2 regions of the Kitasatospora sp. NPDC088134 genome follow, and region 2 is predicted to be linked to the other one. Evidence: riboswitches for the same ligand, from Rfam matches in the RefSeq annotation. Region 2 holds a riboswitch; the other holds the start of a gene.
What was found. A riboswitch is a leader RNA that binds a small molecule or an ion and turns the genes downstream of it on or off. The one in region 2 is predicted to bind cobalamin.

Region 1 (4,360 bases), on a different contig from region 2:
TCCGGCAGCCACTTGAAGTCCTGCACGGAGCCGTTGGCGTCGCGCAGCGCGTCCCGGGTCTGCTGGTCCCAGACGCCGAGCTCCTTCAACTCGCGCACCAGGTACGGGTTGACCTGGAGGAACTCGCCGGAGAGGGTCTCGCGCTTGAACAGGTTGGAGACCTGCGGCTCGATGCACTCGTAGACGCCGGCGATCGAGGCGATGGTCGCGGTCGGCGCGATGGCGAGCAGCAGCGAGTTGCGCAGGCCGGTGGTGGCGATCCGGGCGCGCAGCGCGTCCCAGCGCCCGGTCCACTGCGGGTTCGCGGCACCGAAGTGGTCGATGTGCAGCTGGCCGCGGGCGGCGCGGGTCTCGCCGTACGCCTCGTGCCGGCCGAACTGCTCGGCCAGGTCGGCGGAGCGCTCGTAGGCGGTGAGCATGATGCGCTCGGCGATCAGGGTGGAGAGGGTCTTCGCCTCGGCGGAGTCGAAGTCCAGGCGGAGCTGGAAGAAGACGTCCTGCAGGCCCATCACGCCCAGGCCGACCGGGCGCCAGCGGGAGTTGGAGGTCCCGGCCTCGGTGGTCGGGTAGAAGTTGATGTCGATCACGCGGTCGAGGAAGGTCACCGCGGTGCGCACGGTGGCGTCCAGCCGGTCCCAGTCCATCGCGTTGACCAGGTCGGCGGCGGTGGCACCGGGGGCGACGTGCGCGCCCAGGTTGACCGAGCCGAGGTTGCAGACCGCGGTCTCGGAGTCGTCGGTGACCTCCAGGATCTCGGTGCACAGGTTCGAGGAGTGCACCGTGCGGCCCGGCAGCGCGGTCTGGTTGGCGGCCCGGTTGGAGGCGTCCTTGAAGGTCATCCAGCCGTTGCCGGTCTGCGCCAGGGTGCGCATCATCCGGGCGTACAGGGTCTGCGCCGGGATGGTGCGGACGGCCTTGCCGGCCAGCTCGGCCTTGACGTACGCCTCGTCGAACTCGGCGCCCCACAGGTCGACCAGCTCGGGCACGTCGGCCGGGGAGAACAGCGACCAGTCGGCGTTGGCGTTCACCCGGCGCATGAACTCGTCCGGGATCCAGTGCGCCAGGTTCAGGTTGTGGGTCCGGCGGGCCTCCTCGCCGGTGTTGTCGCGGAGCTCCAGGAACTCCTCGATGTCGGCGTGCCAGGTCTCCAGGTAGACGCAGGCCGCGCCCTTGCGCCGGCCGCCCTGGTTGACCGCCGCCACGGAGGAGTCCAGGGTGCGCAGGAACGGCACGATGCCGTTCGACTTGCCGTTGGTGCCGCGGATCAGCGAACCGCGCGAGCGGATCCGCGAGTAGGACAGGCCGATGCCGCCGGCGTGCTTGGACAGCCGGGCGATCTGCGCGTACCGGTTGTAGATCGAGTCCAGGTTGTCCAGCGGTGAGTCCAGCAGGTAGCAGGAGGACATCTGCGGGTGCCGGGTGCCGGAGTTGAACAGCGTCGGCGAGCTGGTCAGGTACTCCAGCCGGCTCATCAGGGTGTACAGCTCGGCGACCTCGCGCACCGACTCCTCGGTCGTTCCGACCGCCAGGCCCGCCGCCACACGCAGCAGGAAGTGCTGCGGGGTCTCGACCACCTTGCGGGTGATCGGGTGGCGCAGCAGGTAGCGGGACTGCACGGTGCGCAGGCCGAAGTACTCGAAGCGGTCGTCGGCCGACTCGTCGATCAGCGAGTCGAACAGGTCGGCGTGCTCGGCCACGAACGCGGCGGTGGCGTCGCCGATCAGGCCCTCGGCGTGGCCGACGGCCACCGAGGAGGAGAAGGAGGTGACCCGCTGGGTCGCGGCCTCGTCGCGGATCTCCAGCGCCAGCAGGCGGGCGGCCAGCTTCGAGTACTGCGGGTCCTCGGCGATCATCGACGCGGCGGCCTCCACGGCCAGCCCGCGCAGCTCGGCGAAGTCCGAGCCGGCGTGGCGGCCGCGCAGTGCGGCGGCGGCGACGTGGCCGGGGTCCACCTGGGGGAGGTCGGTGCTGCGGTCGGTGAGCAGCCGGAGCAGCGCAGCACCGGGGTCGGTGAAGGCGTCGGCGGTTCCCTGGGACGGCAGGGTGACTGAGGCGGCGACGGTCAAGGCGCACTCTCTCCTGTGGCGGCGGCGGACGTGGCTCGGGGTGTCCGGCACCGTACGCGGCCAGGGGAGGGCAGCACGAAGGAACGAGAACGCGTTCCGGCGCGCCGAAGACCACCCCCGGTCCGCCCGCGAGACCGGACGGCAAAGCTGTGCTGCATGGCGTCTGCGGGGATGCCGTGTCGCACACCGTCGGCAGGTCCTCGGACTGCGCGGGCGTCGCTGCAGCCCGCTCACCGTTGCGGGGCAGTCCCGGACTCGCACCGGGTTCCCCTGCGTCGACAGCGAGAGTGAGCATACATGTTGTGGTGGCTGGATCTGGAAGCACCAGATGTAGTAGCGCGTGTCGCGTCGGCGCTGCCGCGCGTAGACAACGAAAACGCCGGTGGCGGGCCGTCGGGGACGGCCCGCCGGGGGCGGGCGAGCAGCCGCTAGGACGGTGCGTGCGGGAACCGCATCGTGTACACCAGCAGGTCGGTGCCGGGGTGCGGCGACCAGTAGCGCTCGGGCGCCAGGGCGAAGCCCAGCGCGTCGTAGATCCGGTGGGCGTGGCGCATCTCCGGGCGGGTGGAGAATGCCATCCCGGCCAGGCCGAGCTCCCGGCTGCGGTCCATCGAGGCCGCCACCAGGGCCCGGCCGACGCCGCGGCCGCGGGCCGCCGCGCCGACCGCGAGCATCCGGATCTCGCCCTCGTCCGGCCCGGCGATGTCGGCCCACGGGGTGCCGCCCGCGGCGAAGGTCACGCAGCCGAGCACGGCTCCGGTGCCCGCGTCGTCGACGGCGACCAGGAGTTCGGCCTCCCGGTTGCGGCGGGCGGTGTCGCGGAGGAGGTGGACGTAGTCGGAGTCGGGCCGGGTGTGGCCGTCGCCGACGAAGGCCTCGACGGTGACCTCCGCGGCTGCGGCGAGGTCGCGGTCGAGGGCGCGGCGGACGATCGGGGAGCGCATCCGGACAGTGTGCCGGACGCGGTCCGGCGCGGGTCGTGCAGGTCCGGGTCGTAGGGGTAGCCGGTGGGGCGGTGCCGGATCGAGCGGCCGTGGGTGGTGGTGCGTTCCAGGTCGCGGCCGACCAGGACGCCGAGGAGTCCGAAACTGCCGAGGAAGCCCAGCAGGGCGAGCGCGGTGGTCATGGCTCCACCCTCCCGCCCGGCGCCCGCCGCCACGAGTGGCAGGAATGCCCCATTGCCACGAAATCCTGCCACTGCCATGCTGGGCGGATGCTGAGGAACGTCGCGGTGATCGTGCTGGAGGAGATCCACCCCTTCGAACTGGGCGTGGCCTGCGAGGTCTTCGGCCTGGACCGGAGCGGGGCCGGCCTGCCGGTCTACGAGTTCGGCCTGGTCGGCGACCGCCCCGGCCCGATGCGCACCCACGCCGGCTTCGATGTCCACGTCCCGCACGGCCCCGAACGGATCGCCGAGGCCGACCTGGTGATCGCCACCGCCACCGGCATCCGCGAGCAGTACCCCGCCGTGCTGATCGAGGCGCTGCGGGCCGCCCACGACCGCGGCGCCAGGCTGCTGTCGATCTGCTCCGGCAGCTTCCTGCTCGGCGCCGCCGGACTGCTCGACGGCCGCCGCTCCACCACCCACTGGCAGTACGCCGACCTGATGGCCGCCCGCTTCCCGCTCACCACCGTCGAACCCGACGTGCTGTACGTGGACGACCACCCGGTGATCACCTCGGCCGGCACCGCCGCCGGCATCGACGCCTGCCTGCACCTGGTCCGCAAGGAGCAGGGCGCCGAGGTGGCCCGCGGGATCGCCCGCCGGATGGTCGTCGCCCCGCACCGGGAGGGCGGCCAGGCCCAGTTCATCAGCCGCCCGCTGCCCGAGGACGGCACCGACTCGCTGACCGGCGTGCTGGAGTGGATGCGCCGCCACCTCGACCGGGACAGCAGCGTCGAGGACCTCGCCCGGCGCGCCCACATGTCGCCGCGGACCTTCGCCCGGCGCTTCCAGCAGGAGACCGGCACCACCCCGCACCGCTGGCTGACCGGCCAGCGGGTGCTGTTCGCCCAGCGCCTGCTGGAGTCCACCGAGGAGAGCGTGGACGCCGTCGCCGCCCGCTGCGGCTTCGGCAACGCCGCCACCCTGCGGCACCACTTCGGCCGCCGGCTCGGCACCACCCCGCTGGCCTACCGGCGGGCCTTCGGCGGGACCGGCCGGGCCGGGGCGCGGCAGAGCGTCTGAGCGGGCGCCCGGACGGCCGCCGCGGCCCTCAGGACAGGTGGTCGGTCCGGTTCCAGCCGGCCGGCCGCAGCTGCCCGTCCCGGGCCCGCCACACGCTGGTCGAGCA
Region 2 (4,360 bases):
CCCGCTCCCGGGTGAGCAGCAGCGCGGCGCCGCGCGGCGCGCAGCCGGTCAGGTAGCGGACGTTGGCGGCGCGCGTGATCAGCGCCGCGTCGGCCCCGGAGGCGCTGCAGTGCTCACGGAGGCGTTCGCGTCGGGCGGAGTGCGCGTCGGACATGCCCCGAGCGTACGAACGGGGGCCCGGGGGCGCCCGTCGGGACCGGCCGACGGGTGGGGAATGCCCGGCGGGGGCCCCGCGTTGTGGCCTGGTGAAAACGGCAATCGTTGCCGGGATAGGGAGGCCGAGATGGCACGCAGCGAACTGCGACCGGTGATCACGCTCCGGTCGACGGCGGGCACGGGGTTCGCGTACGCGACGCGGAAGAACCGCCGCAACGACCCGGACCGGATCGTGCTGCGCAAGTTCGACCCGGTGGCGGGGCGGCACGTGGAGTTCCGCGAGGTCCGCTGACGGCGTGACGGAGGGGCCCCGGGCGGTGCGCCCGGGGCCCCTCCGCGTTCCGTCAGGCGCCGGGCGGGGGGACCGAGACCACCATGGTGACCAGGCACGGCGCGGCGCCGTCGTTGCGGTAGCCGTGCGCGGCGCCGGCCTCGTAGGAGGCGGTGGAGCCGGCCGGGACGCGGTGCTCGCGGCCGTCCAGCAGGAGGGTGAGGACGCCCGCGTCGACCCGGGCGATCTCGACCGTGCCGGGCGGGTGCGGATCGGAGGTGTGCGCCTCGCCGGGCTCCAGCCGCCAGGACCACAGCTCCAGCGGGCCGGGGGCCTCGACGCCGCCGAGCAGGGTGCCGCTGCCGCCCGCGGGGCCGGTCCACAGCCGGACGGCCTCCTCGGCGGGGACGATCCGGACGGCGGAGGAGGCGTCGTAGTCGAGCAGCCAGGCGATCGAGACGCCGAGGGCGTCGGCGAGCCGGACCACGGTGCCGACGCTGGGGTTGGTGCGGGCCTGTTCGATCTGCACCACCATGCCGCGGCTGACGCCGGAGCGGGCGGCCAGGGCGTCCAGGGTGTGGCCGCGCTCGGTGCGCAGCCGCTTGAGGTTGCGGGCGAGGGCCTGGGTGACGAGGTCGGCGTCCGGCACGGGCGGGTCCACTGTTCTGCTCGGGCCGGCCCGGCGCCCCGCGGGAGGGGCCGGGCCGGCGTCGAAGGGTGCACCGACTGTACTGCCTGCTGTCCCGCCTGCGCCGGGCCCGGGCCCGGGCCGACGGGTCGTCAGGAGGGCTGCGCGAAGGCCCTGGAGCGCTTGGCGATCCGCCAGTAGCCGATCGCGGCGGCCCAGACCACGACGAACAGGCCGACGATCACGAAGCCGACGTTGTCCAGGCTGAGGCCGGCGACCCAGCCGGTGACGGGGTCGTCCAGGTCGAACTTGTCGTGCAGCACCGTGACCAGCTCGATGGTGCCGATCACGAACGCCACCGCGATCGACAGGCCGGTGATGGTCAGGTTGTAGTACACCTTGCGGACCGGGTTGGCGAAGGCCCACTGGTAGGCGAAGTTCATGAACGTGCCGTCCAGGGTGTCGAACAGGCTCATCCCGGCGGCGAACAGCAGCGGCAGGCAGACGATCGCGTACCAGGGCAGGCCGGCGGCGGCGCCGGAGCCCGCCATCACCATCAGGGTCACCTCGGTCGCGGTGTCGAAGCCCAGGCCCAGCACCATGCCGACCGGGAACATCTGGCCGGGCCGGGAGATCGAGCGGGTGGCCCGGTTCAGCACCCGGGCCAGGAAGCCCCGGGCCGCCAGGTGCTTCTCCAGCTCGGCCTCGTCGTACTGGCCGGCCCGCATCGCCCGGAACACCCGCCAGATGCCCAGCAGCGCCACCAGGTTGAGCGCCGCGATCAGGTACAGGAAGGCCCCGGAGGCGGTGGTGCCGACGGTGCCGAGCACCTGGTGGGTGGTCGAGTCGTCGTCCATCAGGGTGCCGGCCAGCGCCGCGCCGCCGGCCACCAGGGCGGCCATGATCACCACCATCGAGGAGTGCCCGAGGGCGAACCAGAAGCCCACCGAGACCGGGCGGCGGCCGTCGGCCATCAGCTTGCGGGTGGTGTTGTCGATCACCGCGATGTGGTCGGCGTCGAAGGCGTGCCGCATGCCCAGCGTGTACGCGGTGACGCCCAGGCCGACGCCGAACACCTGGGTGCCGACCTGGTACTTGTGCGGCGCCACCAGGAACAGCAGTGTCCCGAACGCCACCACGTGCAGGGCCAGGATCACCGCCATCAGGCCGGCCGTGCGCAGGGTGTCCTCGCGCCGCCAGCGGAAGGACGGCAGGACGGAGCCCGCAGCGGCTGCGGGCAGGGTCGATTCGGACGCGGTCATCCGCGGATCACGCTCCAGCACCTCGTGGATCACTTCGTGAGATGCCGTGGCCGGTCTCCTGGCTGACGGGGTGTTGCGCGCCGGCTCCCGGCCTTCCCGGCCGCGAGCGGCCAGTGGCACGAGGTGGGGGCCGACGACTCCCCGATCACAGTGGCGAGGGCCGCTCCGGACTCCTGTGGCAGGCACAGTGCACCGGTCTTCCCGAACACCACGGCCCGCTCACCGTAGGGCCGGTGGGCCCACAGCTGCAAGGCTGCAGAGGCGTGCAGGTGTTCGCGGTGTCCAAGATCACTCCCGGGCGGTGCCAGAATGGCCGTCATGCACCTCGTACCCGCGGACCGTGCCGGACAGCGCACCATCGACGGGCACCGGGTCTGCGAGGCGATCGCCGCGATCGGCGACGCCGAGCACGTCCGGGCCTGGGCCGAGCGCTTCGCGCTGCTCGCCGACCCCGGGCGGCTCTCCCTGCTGCTGGCGCTGCACCGCACCGGGCCGCTGGCCGTCACGGACCTCGCGGTCGCCACCGGCATGCGCGACCCGGCGGTCTCGCAGGCGCTGCGCCTGCTGCGGGCCGCCGGGCTGGTGGCCGGGGAGCGGGACGGGCGGGTGGTGCGCTACCGGCTGGTCGACCCGGCGGTGGCGGAGGTGCTGGCGCACGGGGTGCTCGGCGAGCGGGACTGACCCGCCGTCAGGGGCCGCCCGCGCGGCTCAGGCCATCCAGAAGAAGACCGCCGTCATCCGCTTCTCCGCCAGCGTCGCGCCGTGGTACTCGGTCGCGGTGTGGATCAGGTTGGCGGTGTAGAGCAGCAGCCGGTTGTAGCGGTGCGGGACGGCCAGGTCCTCGGTGAAGGAGTCCGGCGGGACGAAGCGGGTGCCCAGGGCGTCGACCAGGTTGTTGTGCGGGGCGACCACGCTGTTGCCGCCGAGCCGGCCGCCGGGGAAGCTCTGCCGGTAGAAGCTGGTGCCGCAGCGCTTGGGCACGCCCGGGTTGAGGTACAGCACGGCGGCGTAGCGGCAGAGCGAGCGCGAGTCGGTGTGCGGGCGCGGCTCGCACTCCCCCGCGCCCACCACCTGCACGCAGTTGTGGTTGAAGGTGCCGCCCTCGGCCGCGTCCAGCGCCCAGATCCGCTCGGCGCCGACGGTGTCCCGGACCAGCTTCTCGACGTGCGCGAGCTCGTCCGGCTCCAGGCCGGGCATCGCCCGCAGGCCGGGCCAGGCCTCCGGCTTGTGCGGGTAGCCCTCGTCCCAGTCGGTGCGGGCCAGGTGCCGGGCGCGCACCGCGTCCGGGTCCGGCAGGACGTCGTCCAGCACCCAGTAGTCGCGGCCCTTGGTCGGCTTGCGGTACGGCAGGACGGGCAGCGCCGGGGCGGGGCGGGAGCCGCGGAACGGGGGAACGGACATGGCCCCGACAATAGGAGCGCCGTTCCGGGCCCTCGCCCAAGGCCTGGTCAACCTTCCGTCAAGGCTTGCCGTGGTGACGGGACGTCAGGACTGCTGGCAGCGCGGGCACCAGAACAGGTTGCGGGCGGCCAGCTCCTCCGTCCGGACCGGGGTGCCGCAGACCAGGCAGGGCAGGTCGTGGCGGCGGTAGACGTAGACCTCGCCGCCGTGGTCGTCCACCCGGGGCGGGCGGCCCATCGCCTCGGGGGTGTGCTCGGGGCGGACGGTGTCGATCCGGCCGGCCTCGACGCCCGCGCGCATCAGGGCGACCAGGTCGGCCCAGATCGCGTCCCACTCGGCGCGGGTCAGGTCGCGGCCCGCGCGGTGCGGGCTGATGCCGAGCCGGAACAGCACCTCGGCGCGGTAGACGTTGCCGACGCCCGCCAGCACCTTCTGGTCCATCAGCAGCGCGGCCACCGTGCTGCCGCTGCGGGAGATCCGCTGCCAGGCCGGGTCGCCCGCCTCGCCGGGGCGCAGCGGGTCCGGCCCGAGGCGGCGGTGGACGGCGGCCTTCTCGGCCGGGGTGAGCAGTTCGCAGGCCGTCGGGCCGCGCAGGTCGGCCCAGCCGGTGTCGTTGGCCAGCCGCAGCCGGACCTGGCCGAC

Region 1: another riboswitch for cobalamin. It lies ahead of ACIOHG_RS05025 (ribonucleoside-diphosphate reductase subunit alpha); the one in region 2 lies ahead of ACIOHG_RS17085 (HoxN/HupN/NixA family nickel/cobalt transporter).

What each region holds. Positions count from the first base shown of each region.
Region 1 is NZ_JBIUTD010000002.1:322,621-326,980, forward strand. It holds gene ACIOHG_RS05025 (ribonucleoside-diphosphate reductase subunit alpha) at 1-2,066, opposite strand, end outside; cobalamin riboswitch at 2,240-2,378, opposite strand; gene ACIOHG_RS05030 (GNAT family N-acetyltransferase) at 2,495-3,010, opposite strand; gene ACIOHG_RS05035 (helix-turn-helix domain-containing protein) at 3,280-4,254, shown strand; gene ACIOHG_RS05040 (histidine phosphatase family protein) at 4,283-4,360, opposite strand, start outside.
Region 2 is NZ_JBIUTD010000009.1:152,793-157,152, reverse strand. It holds gene ACIOHG_RS17100 (M24 family metallopeptidase) at 1-154, opposite strand, end outside; gene rpmG (50S ribosomal protein L33) at 284-448, shown strand; gene ACIOHG_RS17090 (XRE family transcriptional regulator) at 501-1,076, opposite strand; gene ACIOHG_RS17085 (HoxN/HupN/NixA family nickel/cobalt transporter) at 1,208-2,317, opposite strand; cobalamin riboswitch at 2,348-2,545, opposite strand; gene ACIOHG_RS17080 (ArsR/SmtB family transcription factor) at 2,636-2,998, shown strand; gene ACIOHG_RS17075 (DUF6445 family protein) at 3,026-3,718, opposite strand; gene ACIOHG_RS17070 (Fpg/Nei family DNA glycosylase) at 3,803-4,360, opposite strand, start outside.